Regions from separate parts of the Erysipelothrix piscisicarius genome, predicted to be linked through region 2. Evidence: a T-box and tRNA genes for the amino acid it is inferred to sense, from the RefSeq annotation. Region 2 holds a T-box; the other holds one or more tRNA genes.
What was found. A T-box is a leader RNA that pairs with one kind of tRNA and senses whether it is charged. The one in region 2 lies ahead of serS (serine--tRNA ligase), so its partner is inferred to be a tRNA-Ser.
Positions count from the first base shown of each region.

Region 1 (8,160 bases), 520 kb from region 2:
TTTGCGACAATCCTTTTATTTAAATCTATGGCAGAATTTGTGGAATATTTTGTACATATAAACCGCTCACGATACTATCGCAACCTTAATTTATTTGTCGTTCGACAAGTTTCAAATAAAATTCGTTCGACATATCGTGTCATGGCCGTGGTATCCATTACCTTATTGTTTGGTATTACTATTTTAGCGACGGGGCTAAACCTTAATAAACGCATTTCTAATTTTGCGGTTGAAACCATTCCTTATGATGCCTCATTTACGTTTATGTATGATGACGTGGGAACTGTGAAAAATTACTATAACGATTTAAATCTTAATGAATATTTTAGTTCGGGTTTTCAAATCAACCTCTATCGATCGGAATCTTTTGATACGGAGGTATTCAATATTTATGATGATATTGGTGAAGAAAAACCCGTTAATGAACCTTTGGCTCTCATGACGCTAAGTGATTACAATAAAGTTCGAACCATCCAAAATAAACCGTTGTTGACGCTTTCGAAGAATCAAATCTATTTTCAACCGGATTACAACAATCTCATTACAATGCGTGCGCGTTTGGTTGATGTCCTTGATTATCGAAAACCCTTAACCTTAGGTTCTGTTGACTATTTCCTACAACCTTATGATGAGGCAAATTTTGTGATTTTTTCGAATCAGTCAAATGGCTATCCAATCCTTGTAGCTCATGAAGATGATGTCAATTCGATAAAGGCCACCTGGCCCGATGTTTTTATAAAAACTGTAGTAAGTGGCAATGCACTACATTCAACTGAAGGAGATATTGAACGTATTCTAGAACATGTTCAAGAAAGACAAACCCAAGATCTCACAAATTATTATGATACCGATGTACTTACAAGATATAACTCGGGGCTTACAGGTATGGGAACTGAAATTATTATTGCTGCAATTGGCCTGTATGTGGGGATGGTGCTTCTTATTGTTAGTCTCGTTATTTTGGCGTTACAACAGTTATCGGAGGCTAGCGATAATCAAGGGCGGTATGAAACCCTGCGTAAGATCGGGGCATCACATGCCATGATTAATCGAGCATTGTTGAAACAGACGGCCTTATACTTTTTCATCCCACTAGGGGTTGCATTGATTCATACGGTAGTCGGTTTGATTGCAGTTGAGCGAAATTTAAACCTTATAAATTTAGGGTACACATCAAATGTACTCAGTGTGTCAACAGTGGTTATTGTCTTTATGTTCTACTTGATCTATTTTGTGATCACTTATTTCAACAGCAAACGTATTATTAAAGTAAAACGCAAATAAAAAACAAATAAAAAACAAATAAAAAACAAATAAAAAACATACTCATTTGAAGTGAATCCCTAATTACTAGTACGGAAAAGAGATTTACATCCATGGTGGAGTATGTTTTTTATTTCTATTTCAATGCTTGATGATTTTCGGTGTAGGCATCAAAGTGTTTCAGTTCAAGCATTTCGATAAAGAGGTCAACGCCTGATTCAAAAAAATCTCTAAGAACTGGATTGTCGTTATTATACTTCACCATCATGAGATCTTTTGGATTCAATAATTCATGACTGATGTCATATCGTAGCTGAGCAATTAAGATTGATGTGAGTGCATTCGTTTCATAACGAATCCAATCAATGGTATAGGTTAGGTCGTTTTCAACATATTCGGACAATCTTTGATAGTAGTTACTTAATAAGTTACTCCCAAAAATCGCTTTTTGAAGGTAAATGGTTGTGTGTACAGATTGTTCATTTCCATAGGCGGTGATAAATGACATAACACGATTAAATACTTCTTGGCCTTCGTTTGTATTAAAGTAAGTGCCAGGAATTGATTGGTCATAGTTTAGCGCATAGTAACCCTCGGTGAGTTCTTGTAAGACAATACGAAGTTTTGTGTCCTTCTCAAGTTTTTTCTCTTGATCAATTTGCTTCTGATGGTTCTCTTTGATTTTTTTGAGTTCGGTATCTGCAGATTGTTTTCTACCGAGATATGAACTAATGTATCCAAAAAGAGAACTCAGTAAAACACCAGACAGACTGATTATAGCGACAACGATTTGATAGCTGTCCATGATATTCATAAAATAGATTGATGTAGGCATACACAAACCTCCTTTAAAAGCATTATAACGTATAATGAACGAAAACCAATCATAGAATTTAAAATCATAAAAAAAACTCTATAAGTAAACTTATAGAGTTGGATTAACTGTTTGGAGCAGGTGAGGGAATTGAACCCCCGCCTCAACCTTGGCAAGGTCGTGTTCTACCATTGAACTACACCTGCAAATGGCGGTCCAGACGGGAATCGAACCCGCGATCTCCTGCGTGACAGGCAGGCATGTTAACCGCTACACCACTGGACCATTTGCAAAACGTTAAACCTTTAACGCTCATATATATTACCATAGATATATTCTTATTCCAAGCCTTTTTTACAACATAAACTAGTTTTTTTTTGTCTGATTTCAAAACAACACTGGAATGCAACCTTACAGTCAACAACACGACGGAAAAATACGAAAATTCACTTCTAAAAAGTACCATGAAGTTATTATACGAAAAAAAAAGAACGTTACGTTCTATATTATTTTAATATTTTTGGAGCAGGTGAGGGGAATTGAACCCCCGCCTCAACCTTGGCAAGGTCGTGTTCTACCATTGAACTACACCTGCAAAAAAATGGCGGTCCAGACGGGAATCGAACCCGCGATCTCCTGCGTGACAGGCAGGCATGTTAACCGCTACACCACTGGACCATTTTTTTATTTAAGAAACAAATAATGGCGGAGATGGGGAGATTTGAACTCCCGCGCCAGTTACCCGACCTATACCCTTAGCAGGGGCACCTCTTCAGCCACTTGAGTACATCTCCAAGTTTGTTTCTTGCGCTCTTCTTTGAGTGCTCATTCATATTATCACAACAATAGGTCTTAGGCAATAGCCTTTTATTGTTTTTTTTTAATATTTACCGTTGTTTGGGGTATAATCAGTCTATGAACAATAAAAATAAACAAAAGACTGCAAATATGTTACTTAAAATCACGCTATTCGCCGTTTTAGTAATCGTATTTATTCTAACAGAATTTATGAAACCAAATATAAATTCAAACAAGGAACAGGCTACACTAAGTAAGTGTATTGACGGGGATACAGCACAGCTAAACATTGGTGGGAAAAAAGAGAAAGTTCGTTTTATTGCTGTTGATACACCTGAATTACGTCAAAATGATGAGTACAATCCTCAGTTTTATGCTGAAGAGGCAAGTTCGTTCACATGCAATCATTTAAAAAGTGCAAAAACGATTGAACTTGAATATGATCCCAACGCAGATAAATACGACAAGTATGGATGTGTGATAGCGTGGGTGCGTGTTGATGATGTACTTTTGCAAGAACTCCTGGTTTCGGGCGGCTACGCTAAAGTGAAATACATTTACGGAGACTATCTTTATGTAGATCAACTGAATCGTTTGCAAAATCAAGCGAAAAAGCAAAATATTGGCCTGTGGCGTGATAAAGGTAGACATTAAATCGCTATATCTTTAAAATAAATTATAGATGGAGGAAATTATGATCGAAAAACGTAAAAATTTTATAATTAATATTTTATATTTTGCAATAAGTTTTAGTCTTGCTGCTTTAGTACTTAAGTTTTCAACAAAATACTTGATGCCCTTTATTATTGGTTTTGTGATTGCATTCTTGTTGAAGCCGGTAATATCTAAATTAACGAAAAAAATTGGAAATCAAAAAGGGTCTTCACTTTTAGTTGTTATTCTTTTCTATATATTATTAGCTGCGGCTATTTTTTGGATCTTGGTAGCGGTTATTGCAGGCATCCAAAATTTTGCTAAGGCTGTTCCAAGTTTTTATCAAACGACACTCTCTCCAGCAATCGAATCAATTATTGTTTGGGTTGAAGGTGCGGTCGTAAATCTCGACCCTGATGTAATTGATATTATTGAATCAATCGGTCGCTCTGTGGTGCAAAGCATCGATGGGATTTTCAAAGGGATTTCGGGTGGTACAATAAACTTTATAACACGATTAATTTCCTCGATTCCAAGTGTATTAATTTCAATCCTTATCGCGATTATTTCATCGTTCTTCTTTACACTTGACTATCAAGGGATTGTAAATAGTGTGATGGGAATGATTCCACTTAAACAAAGAACGTTAATCTTAGATATTAAAGATGGACTCATTTCAGTTCTAGGAAAATATTTAAGAGCATATGCCAAGTTGATGTCATTAACGTTTGTTGAATTATCAATCGCATTCTTTGTTCTTGGAATTCATAACCCAATAGGATTAGCCTTTATGGTAGCAATCATTGATATTCTTCCAGTTCTTGGTACTGGGACAGTTATGATTCCTTGGTTCATTATTGAACTCATTATGGGAAACACACCACTCGGTGTTGGTTTAATGATTACTTACATCATTATTACCGTCATTCGAAATATCTTGGAACCAAAGATTGTTGGAGATCAAATTGGATTGCATCCCCTTGCAACCCTTATCCTTATATATGTAGGGTTGAAGATGTTTGGTTTCGTAGGTTTATTCGCACTTCCAATCTCGGCAACAATTCTTAAAACGCTTCATGACGAAGGTAAAATAACCATCTTTCGCAGAGATGAAGATTTGAATCAAACGGCCATAGAGGACTAGAAGAAATTAATAATCGGATGCAGTCACATTGACTGCACTCTGATTATTATATTTTTTTTGTTTAATATGTTGACAACAACGATTAGTGTGATAAAATGTAAATGCTTATGAATTAATACTGGGTTTCTTTCGTGGAAACCTAATTAATATGTGAGTCGCGGCACACATGGTACTGTGTGCACAAAAAAACTAAGAAGGGAGAAAATTAATGCCTACAATTAACCAATTGATTCAAAAAGGTCGTACAAAACGCGTTTACAAATCGAAATCACCGGCATTAGGTCGTAGTTTAAATACGATTAAACGTCAAACAACTAAAGTAAATAGTCCACAAAAACGTGGAGTATGTACACGTGTTGGTACAATGACACCTAAGAAACCTAACTCAGCATTACGTAAATATGCACGTGTTCGTTTGAGTAATGGTATGGAAGTTACGGCTTATATTCCAGGAATCGGTCACAACTTACAAGAACATAGTGTTGTTCTTATTCGTGGTGGTCGTGTTAAAGACTTACCTGGGGTTCGTTACCACATCGTTCGTGGAACAATGGACTGTGCTGGTGTAACTGACCGTCGTCAAAGCCGTTCACTATACGGTACTAAAAAACCAAGACAAGAAGATTAATTAACATCAAAAATGAGAGGAGTGAATTAAATGCCTAGAAAAGGACATGTTCCAAAGCGCGACGTAGTTGCTGACCCAATTTACAATTCAAAATTAGTAACACGTTTAATCAACAGAATCATGATTGATGGTAAAAAAGGTTTAGCACAATCAATTCTTTATAACGCTTTTGCAATTATTGAAGAAAAAACAGGTCGCCAACCAATGGAAGTATTTGAGGAAGCTTTAGACAACGTATTACCAGTCTTAGAACTTAAAGCTCGCCGAGTTGGTGGATCAAACATCCAAATCCCTATTGAAGTAACTCAAGAACGTCGTTTGACACTTGGACTTCGTTGGATTGTTCAATATTCACGTTCACGTGGAGAAAAAACAATGGAAGAACGCTTAGCTGCTGAAATCATCGATGCATCAAATGGTGTAGGTGCTTCAGTTAAGAAACGTGACGATGTGCATAAAATGGCTGAAGCCAATAAAGCATTCGCACACTACCGTTGGTAAGATTAACGTAGAAAAGGAGACTTACATCTTATGGCAAGAGAATTTTCATTAGATAAAATGCGTAATATCGGTATCATGGCTCACATCGATGCTGGTAAAACAACTACAACAGAACGTATTCTCTATTATACAGGTCGTACACATAAGATCGGGGAAACTCATGATGGTGCTGCAACGATGGACTGGATGGCGCAGGAGCAAGAACGTGGTATTACAATCACTTCAGCTGCTACAACTGCTGCTTGGAAGGGCCACCGCGTAAACATTATTGATACTCCTGGTCACGTTGACTTTACTGTTGAGGTTGAACGTTCATTACGTGTTCTTGATGGTGCGGTTACAGTACTTGATGCTAAATCAGGTGTTGAACCTCAAACAGAAACTGTTTGGCGTCAAGCAACAAAATATAACGTACCTCGTATCGTGTTCATTAATAAGATGGACGCAACCGGTGCAGATTTCTATATGTCAGCAAAAACTATTGTTGATCGTTTAGGAGCTAAATCAGCACCAATCCAAATCCCTATTGGGGTTGAAGACTATTTCGATGGTCTCATTGATATCGTTGAGCAAGAAGCACATATGTTTGCTGACGTATCACAAAAAACAGATGATATTGTTGAAATTCCTGAAGAGTTTAAAGCTCAAGTAGCTGAAGCTCGTGAAGTATTATTTGAACAAATCTCTGATTTCGATGAAGACTTTATGATGCTTATTCTTGAAGGTGTTGAACCAACAGTTGAACAAATCAAGACTGCTATCCGTAAAGCTGTAATCAGTGGTGAATTCTTCCCAGTACTTTGTGGTGCTGCTTATAAGAATAAAGGTGTTATCGCGATGCTTGATGCAGTTATCGATTACTTACCTTCACCAGTTGATATTCCAGCTGTGAATGGTACTTTACCAAGTGGTGAAGAAGCTGTTCGTGAAGCAAGTGATGAAGCACCATTCTCAGCTCTAGCTTTCAAAGTTATGACTGACCCATTTGTTGGACGTCTTACATACTTCCGTGTGTACTCAGGTGTTGCAACATCAGGTGGACCAGTATATAACTCAGTAAAACGCAAACGCGAACGCTTCGGTCGTATCATGCAAATGCATGCTAACCACCGTGAAGAAATCGATAACGTTTATGCTGGTGAAATCGCTGCTGCTGTTGGTCTTAAAGTTACAGGAACAGGGGATACACTTTGTGATGAAAAGAATGAAATCATTCTTGAATCAATGGTCTTCCCAGAACCAGTTATTAACGTTGCCGTTGAACCAAAATCAAAAGGTGACCAAGATAAGATGGGGCTTGCTTTAGCTAAATTAGCTGAAGAAGATCCAACATTTAAAATATATACCGATGATGAAACAGGACAAACAATCATTGCGGGGATGGGTGAGTTACACTTAGACATTCTTGTAGATCGTATGAAACGTGAATTTAAGGTTGAAGCTAACGTAGGTGCTCCACAAGTTGCTTACCGAGAAACAATTCGTAGTGCAGCAGACTGTGAAGGTAAATTCGTTCGCCAATCTGGTGGTCGTGGACAATACGGACACGTTTGGATCAAATTCGAACCAAACCCAGGTAAAGGTTTTGAATGGGTTGATAAAGTTGTTGGTGGTACAGTTCCTCGTGAATTTATCAAATCAGCACAAGAAGGGCTTACAGCTGCACTTCAAAATGGTTTAATTGCTGGATATCCTGCAATTGATATCAAAGCTACTTTATTCGACGGATCATCACATGATGTTGACTCCTCAGAAATGGCTTATAAAATCGCTGCTAGCATGGCTTTCAAGGAAGCTGCTAAAAAATGTAATCCAGTACTATTAGAACCAATCATGAATGTTGAAATCACAGCACCAAGTGAATACTTAGGAGCAGTTATGGGAGATATCTCAGGACGTCGTGGACAAATTCGTGATCAAGAAGAACGCGGTAACGCAGTTATCGTTAAAGCTTGGGTTCCACTATCAAATATGTCTGGATATACAACTGACCTTCGTTCATTTACACAAGGTCGCGGTAACTCATCAATGCAATTCGATCACTACGAAGAAGTGCCTAAGAGCATTGCAGAAACAGTTGCTAAAAAGAAAAAATAACCAGTTGATATTTACGTATTGATTTTATATGAAGATTATCTTAATATATAGTTGATAGGCAATATTTTATACATAGGAGGAAAATTGCACATGTCAAAAGAAAAATTTGATCGTTCCAAACCCCATGTTAACGTTGGTACATTAGGACACGTTGACCATGGTAAAACTACATTAACAGCTGCTATTACAAACGTATTAGCTAAAAAAGGTGGCGGGGCTGCTCAAGCTTACGACCAAATCGATAAGGCGCCTGAAGAAAGA
Region 1 covers NZ_CP034234.1:840,998-849,157, forward strand. The annotation lists gene EEI45_RS04145 (ABC transporter permease) at 1-1,284, shown strand, start outside; gene EEI45_RS04150 (hypothetical protein) at 1,400-2,098, opposite strand; tRNA gene EEI45_RS04155 (tRNA-Gly) at 2,211-2,283, opposite strand; tRNA gene EEI45_RS04160 (tRNA-Asp) at 2,287-2,362, opposite strand; tRNA gene EEI45_RS04165 (tRNA-Gly) at 2,599-2,672, opposite strand; tRNA gene EEI45_RS04170 (tRNA-Asp) at 2,680-2,755, opposite strand; tRNA gene EEI45_RS04175 (tRNA-Ser) at 2,781-2,871, opposite strand; gene EEI45_RS04180 (thermonuclease family protein) at 2,993-3,529, shown strand; gene ytvI (sporulation integral membrane protein YtvI) at 3,570-4,673, shown strand; gene rpsL (30S ribosomal protein S12) at 4,882-5,301, shown strand; gene rpsG (30S ribosomal protein S7) at 5,332-5,802, shown strand; gene fusA (elongation factor G) at 5,833-7,899, shown strand; gene tuf (elongation factor Tu) at 7,990-8,160, shown strand, end outside.
Region 1: it has a tRNA-Ser gene. The T-box ahead of serS (serine--tRNA ligase) is inferred to sense a tRNA for this amino acid. The anticodon was not compared.

Region 2 (8,160 bases):
ATGGTCGTGGGATTCCAATTGGAATTCATGCGAAAACAGGCGTTTCAACAGCTGAGACGATCTTTACAGTACTCCATGCCGGAGGAAAATTCGGTGGTGGTGCATATAAAGTATCGGGAGGTCTGCACGGTGTTGGGGCTTCTGTTGTTAATGCGTTGTCAGAATGGTTGGAAGTTAAAATTTATTTGGATGGTACAGAATACTATCTTCGTTTTGAAGAAGGTGGAAAAGTAGCAATACCACTTAAAGAAGTTGGTAAAACAGATAAAAAAGGAACAACGGTTCGATTTAAGGCTGATCCTACTATTTTTACGGAAACAACTGAATTCTCACATGATATTTTACGTGATCGTTTACGTCAAATTGCATTTTTAAATAAGGGAATTAAACTTGTTTTCCAAGATGAACGTGAACCTGAAGAAACAATACATCTTGAATTTATTTACGAAGATGGGCTCCGTGAATATGTTCAGTATATGAATGCGAATAAATCTCCAATACATGAAGAGATTGTTTATTGTGAAGGAGAAGAAGAAGGAATACTCGTTGAAGTATCAATGCAATATAATGATGGTTTTACGCCAAACATTTATTCATTCTGTAATAATATTAATACACATGAAGGTGGAACCCATGAAGATGGGTTTAAACTCGCATTAACACGTGTAATTAATAATTATGCAAAAGATCACAATCTACTTAAAAAGGATGATGATGGATTTTTAGGGGACGATGTTCGTGAAGGACTCACCGCAATTATTTCTGTAAAACATCCTGATCCTCAATATGAAGGACAAACTAAAACTAAACTCGGGAATAGTGAAGTGCGTAAGATTGTTTCTAGTGTCTTTGGTGAGCAATTAGAACGTTTCTTGATGGAACATCCGGATGACGCTAAAATCATCGTAGATAAGGCTGCAATCGCATCGAAAGCGCGTGTTGCTGCTCGCAAGGCGCGTGAGTTAACACGTCGAAAAGGGGCTCTTGAAGTTTCTTCTTTACCTGGAAAACTTGCGGACTGTTCAAATCGTAATCCATCTGAGTGCGAAATTTATATCGTCGAGGGGGATTCTGCGGGTGGTAGTGCTAAACAAGGCCGCGACAGCAAATTCCAAGCGATTCTACCGCTTCGAGGTAAAGTTATTAACGTAGAAAAAGCACGCCTACATAAAATATTTGATAACAATGAAATTCGTATGATGATTACAGCATTTGGTACGGGTGTATCAGATGAAATGGACATCGAAAAATTACGTTACCATAAAATTATTATCATGACTGATGCGGACGTCGATGGTGCACATATTAGAACGTTATTATTAACATTCTTCTACCGATTCTTAAGACCGCTCATTGAAAATGGATTCGTCTATATCGCGCAACCACCACTTTATAAGATTTCTCGTGGAAATAAGATTGCTTATGCCTATGAGGAAGAGGAGTTGGATGAACTAAAGGTCGAATTTGGAGACCGATTTAACGTACAACGATACAAAGGTCTTGGGGAAATGAATCCGGAGCAGTTATGGGATACAACCATGGATCCAGAAACACGTACATTAATACAAGTTACAATTGATGATGCAATGGAAGCCGATGTTATTTTTGAAACCTTAATGGGTGATGAAGTGGCACCGCGTCGTGAATTTATTCAGACGAACGCTGAATATGCTGATTTGGATATTTAGGAGGACACAATGGAAGATAATACACAAAGTTATGACAAAATAAAACAACGTAATATTTCTGAAGAAATGAAAAAATCATTCGTCTCCTATGCCATGTCGGTTATTGTTTCACGTGCGTTGCCAGATGTCCGTGATGGTCTAAAACCCGTTCATCGTCGAATCTTATACGCAATGAATGATCTTGGTATGACGAGTGATAAACCTTATAAAAAGTCAGCACGTATTGTTGGTGAAGTAATTGGTAAGTATCACCCGCATGGGGATACGGCTGTGTATGATTCAATGGTACGTATGGCCCAAGAGTTTTCATACCGCTATATGTTGATTGATGGTCACGGAAACTTTGGATCAGTCGATGGCGACGGTGCAGCTGCGATGCGTTATACCGAAGCGCGTATGTCTAAAATTTCGATGGAATTAATTCGTGATATCAATAAAAACACCGTTGATTTCATTGATAACTACGACGGTGAAGAACGCGAACCTGCAGTGCTTCCGTCACGTTTCCCAAACGTTCTCGTTAATGGTGGAACCGGAATTGCGGTTGGTATGGCAACAAACATCCCTCCTCATAATCTTGGCGAAGTTATTGACGCAACGATTGCACTTATCGATAATCCAGATATTACAATTAAAGAATTAATGGATGAATACATTTTCGGACCCGACTTCCCAACAGGTGCGCTCCTATTAGGTCGTAGTGGTATTAAGTCAGCATTTGAAACAGGACGCGGTTCTGTAGTTATGCGGGCTAAAGTGGATATCGAAGAAATGAAAAACGGGAAGCCACGTATTGTTATTTCTGAAATTCCATATCAAGTAAATAAAGCCACATTAGTTGAAAAAATTGCTACTCTTGTTCGTGATAAAGAAATTGACGGAATTACCGATTTAAGAGATGAATCAAACCGTGAAGGAATTCGTATTGTTGTTGAATTACGAAGAGAAGTTCAAGCAGAGGTTGTCTTAAATCAACTTTATCGTCTTACTGCCCTCCAATCATCTTTTGGGGTAAATATGCTTGCGTTGGTGAATGGCCGTCCCGAGCTCTTAAATCTATTACAGGTATTAAGTCATTATCGCGACCATCAAATTGAAATCGTTACACGTAGAACACAATTTGAATTGAAGAAAGCCGAAGATCGGGCACATATTCTTCAAGGGTTGATGATTGCACTTGATCATATCGATGAAGTAATCTCAATTATTCGATCATCTAAAGACGATCCGGAGGCGATTACCCGACTTAATGAAGCATTTGACTTAACAGAGATCCAGTCTAAAGCGGTATTAGATATGCAATTACGTCGTTTAACTGGGTTACAACGTGATAAAGTCGAGAGCGAATTTAATGAATTAACAATTCTAATTATTGATTTAAAAGATATTTTAGCGAACCATGATCGCTTACTTACCATTATTAAAGACGAATTGACCGAAATTAAAACAAAATTCGGTGATGATCGCCGTTCAGAAATCGTAGAAGCGGATATTGACATGTTGGATGAAGATTTAATTCCGGTGGAAGATATTGTTGTTACGATGACTATGAATGGTTATATCAAGCGAACAACAGTTGATTCATTCAACACACAAAACCGTGGTGGGAAAGGTGTACGTGGTATTAGTACTTATGATGAAGATACAGTGGATCAATTCATTGCAATGTCGACGCATGACTATCTACTACTCTTTACAAACCTTGGTAAAGTCTACCGTATTCGTGGATTTAATGTACCGTCTTCAAGCCGAACATCAAAGGGGATACCTGTTGTAAACTTATTGAATCTTGCAGAAGGAGAAACCGTTAAAACGCTCGTGAAAGTTGCCAAAGATGATGAATCGAGATATGCATTCTTCGTTACAAAGCAAGGTATAGTGAAACGAGTTGAAGTTCAAGAATTTGAATCGATCCGTCAAAACGGTAAAATTGCAATTACGTTACGAGAAGATGATGAACTCGTAGGTGTTCGTATGACTAACGGGGACAACGAAATCATTATCGGAGGAAGCAACGGTAAAGCTGTTCGATTCGATGAGAATGAGGTTCGTTCAATGGGACGTACAGCGTCAGGTGTTATTGGATTCAATGTTGATGAAGGTGAAGTTGTAGGGATTGCGACGGATCGTGAAGGTCAATATATTTTAGCGGTAACTGAAAAGGGATACGGTAAGCGTACAGACATTTCGGAATACCGCCGTACGAAACGTGGTGCTAAAGGTGTTAAAACAGTAAATATTACTGAGAAAAACGGCGAACTTGTTTCATTACGTGCAGTTAACGGTGATGAAGAAGCATTAATTATATCAAACGAGGGTACTGTTATTCGAACAGAGATTAGCAATATCGGAATCTATGGACGTTCAACAATTGGTGTAAGATTGATTAATGTTGGTGAATCGGATTCTGTTTCTCAAGTAGCAATACTACAACCGACAGTTGATGAGGAACCCGAAGACGATCAAACGAACGAACCGGAAGTACAAATTGAAAACAAAGAAATAGAAATAACCGAATAAGCAAAGCAAGGATAAAATCCTTGCTTTTTTTCTTTCGATTCTATTTGACTTAAAATATGATAATCGCTATAATTTACTTAAACTCGTTGAAAGGGAATAATATAACTGTTTTATTTAAGAGAGATGATGTTTGGTGAAAATCATTATAAAACGCTATAGTTCCACCCTGGAGAGATTAATTTCGGAAGACAACCGTTATCTGTTAAAGGTATGTTCCACGTGGAACATATGAAAAAAGGGTGGCACCACGTACATACGTCCCTTAAGAGGTGTTTTTTTTATTTTCAAAAGGAGAAAAATATGTTAGATATTAATCTATTTAGAACGAATCCTGAGCTTATTAAGGACAACCTTAAGAAGAAATTCCAAGATCATAAGGAAAATATGGTAGATGAAATCATTGCTTTGGATATCGAATACCGCGGTATTAAAACACGTGCGGATGAATTAAGAGGGCAACGTAATGCTTTAAGTAAGCAAATCGGCCAACTTATGGGACAAAAGAAGATTGAAGAAGCAAATGCTGTAAAGGAACAGGTACAGGCCTTCGCCCTTGAACTAAAAGAAATCGAAGAGAGAGAAGAACCTCTATTTGAAAAAATTAAAGGTTTGATGATGGAAATCCCTAATATTATTGCGGATGACGTTCCTATCGGAAAAGATGATAGCGAAAATGTAGAACGTTATACTGTAGGTGAAATTATCGATAAAGGCTTCGATGTTCCTTACCATACGGATATTATGGAGTCATTTGGTGGAATTGATCTTGATGCCGCACGTAAGGTTGCCGGAGCAGGATTCTACTATTTACAAAAAGACATTGCGAGACTTCATTCAGCGGTGACAACTTATGCCCGTGATTTCATGATTGATCGTGGATATGACTATGGAATCCCTCCATTTATGATTCATCGTGACGTTGTTAGTGGTGTTATGAGTTTTGAAGAGATGGAAAACATGATGTATAAAATTGAAGGTGAAGACCTTTATCTTATCGGTACGAGTGAACACTCAATGATAGGTAAGTATATCGATACAATTATTGATGGAGAAACGCTCCCACACAAACTTACCAGCTACTCACCATGTTTCCGAAAAGAAGTGGGCGCGCACGGTATTGAAGAACGCGGTGTATACCGTATACACCAATTTGAGAAACAAGAAATGGTAGTCGTTTGTCATCCAAATGATAGTGCAGCACTCTTTGAAGAACTTTATCATAATTCAGTAGATTTCTTTAGAACCCTTGATATTCCTGTACGTGTACTCGAATGTTGTTCCGGAGACCTTGCCGATTTAAAAAACAAGAGTGTTGATGTAGAAGCATGGAGTCCTAGACAGAAAAAATATTTTGAAGTTGGAAGTTGCTCAAATTTAACAGATGCACAAGCGCGTCGATTAAAAATACGTATTGACACACCAGAAGGACGTGTTTACGCACATACCTTAAACAATACGGTAGTAGCACCACCACGAATGCTTATCGCCTTTTTAGAAAACAATCTTCAAGCAGACGGAAGCGTACTTATACCAGAAGCATTACAACCCTATATGGGATTTAATAAAAAAATAGAGCCGAATCAATAGGCTCTATTTTTTTATTTAGTGATTAATTTTTGAATTTGATTCATTACCGCATTATTGTTATTTGAATCAATTACCTCAGTAACGATTCGCTTCACATCTTCGTGTGCGTTAGAAACGGCATACGAGCGTCCAGCGAGCTTTAACATCTGGATGTCGTTGTGATAGTCACCAAACGTAACAATGTCCGCAGCATCGATATTAAGCGTTTGTAGAAGGTGCTGGATTCCTTGTCCTTTATTAACATCAGAGTTCATAACATCGATCCACACCGCGCCAGCTGTAACGGCATTAAAGGTTCCGTTTAGAGCTGATTGTACGATCTCTTGGAAATTAGAAACGGTGTGATGAAGACTGCATGCAGTTATTTTAACGAAATTAAGATCAACGTCTGTTAAGTCATCGACGATAACAAAGCCAGGATAATACTCTTCAAGATATTGTTCGTGGACTGGATCACCAAGTTCGACATAGGCGCAATTAATACCGGAAGCGATAATCGATGTTTCTTTGCATTGTCTAAAAACCTCGGTAACAATCTTAATATCGCGTTTTGAAAAGACAGATTGATAAAGTATCTTACCCTGATGTTCAACGATCGCACCATTATCAGAAACAAACGAAAGATCATCGATATAATCATGGGCCTTCTTCTTAATGCTAAAGAGGGTGCGACCACTTGCAAGTACCATATGGATGTTGTTGTTCTTGAGCTCCGCAAGCACCTCTTCAAAATTACAAGGAAGATTTGAATCATCATCTAAAAGCGTGTGATCCATATCAGTTGCTATTAATTTAATCATAAGAAACCTCCATTGAAATTATACCATAATGTTTCACGTGGAACATTTAAATTAGTCGTTTAAGAGGTTGCATTTTAAGACAGTTTTGGTATAATAACTATGCTACAACAACATAATCTAGTTAACCAGGTCAGGGCAGGAATGCAGCAGCCTTACATTAGCTCTTATGTGTGTTGTGGCTCTTTTTGTATATAAGGGGGCGTTACTATCGAACATAACAAATATATGGATGCGGCATATCAAGAAGCACTTCAAGCTTATGATAAAGAAGAAGTTCCTGTTGGTGCTGTCGTTGTCTACAACAATCAAATCATTGGACGAGGTCATAATGTTCGAGAAACGCAACACCAACCTTCTGGGCATGCGGAAATTATTGCGATGGATCAGGCAGGAGAAACACTTGGTTCTTGGAATTTAGAAGGTTGCACTTTATATGTAACACTGGAACCCTGTGCAATGTGTACAGGAGCCATTATGCAATCAAGGGTAAGTACCGTTGTTTACGGATCAAAAGAACCTAAAAGTGGTTGTTTAGGGTCGGTAATCGATTTTACGAAGATAGAGGGCTATAACCACTATCCAGAAGTGATTGCGGGAATACAAGGAGATAAAACCAAACAACTGATGTTGGATTTCTTTAAACAGCAACGAAATAAACAAGTGAAAATTAAAAAGGTAGATGAATCTATGTTTAAAAGATATCTTGATGTCCGTAAAAAAGTATTTGTAGATGAGCAAAATATTGACCCTTCAGAAGAATATGATGAACTTGACATCCTTGACCATCAACAAGTTAGTCATGTAGTTGCAATGCAACAGAATCACGTTATCGGTACAATGCGATTATATTGCTCTGATAGAACAATGAAAATTGGAAGACTCGCAGTTCTAAAACCATATCGTAATAAAAAAATTGCTTCCAAACTAGTTCGCTATGCAATTATCCAAGCAGAAAACAATGGGATTGATAAAATTGAATTGAACGCACAACTGAGTGCAATGAACATATATAAGAGACAAGGATTTGAAATAACTGGGGAAATATATGAAGAAGTAGGTATTTCCCATATTAAAATGATTAAACATATAAAAACACCGATTTAAGGGAAGGAACTGACCTAGTTCCGTGGGACTAAAGAAAAAAACCTCTTGTATGAGAATTATTGTAAAATAGTTCAATATAGGAGGTTTTTATATGGGAACACGAACTATGCATAGCTATGAGACAAAGATGAAAGTTATAGAAATGAAATTGGCAGGCTACTCAAGCAGGTTTATTCAGACTGAACTTGGAATAAAAAATGTAACACAAGTCAAAACATGGTGGAGATGGTATCGAAATGGTGAACACTATCGATTTTCTCAACCTGTAGGCAAGCAATATACTTTTGGAAAAGGGCCTGAAGGAGACACGGTCGAAGAAACACAAAGACTTAGAATTAAATCTTTGGAGCAACAAATTGAACTATTAAAAGTATTTGAAGAGAAAGGATGTGGTTCCTGAAATAATCATCAAGCTCGTTGAAGAGTATCGCAACACTGTATCTCTTAAAGATATCTTGAAT
Region 2 covers NZ_CP034234.1:319,614-327,773, reverse strand. The annotation lists gene gyrB (DNA topoisomerase (ATP-hydrolyzing) subunit B) at 1-1,688, shown strand, start outside; gene gyrA (DNA gyrase subunit A) at 1,698-4,208, shown strand; T-box leader at 4,286-4,474, shown strand; gene serS (serine--tRNA ligase) at 4,509-5,795, shown strand; gene EEI45_RS01575 (HAD family hydrolase) at 5,807-6,595, opposite strand; RNA gene ffs (signal recognition particle sRNA small type) at 6,694-6,781, shown strand; gene tadA (tRNA adenosine(34) deaminase TadA) at 6,803-7,699, shown strand; partial or broken gene EEI45_RS01560 (IS3 family transposase) at 7,791-8,160, shown strand, end outside.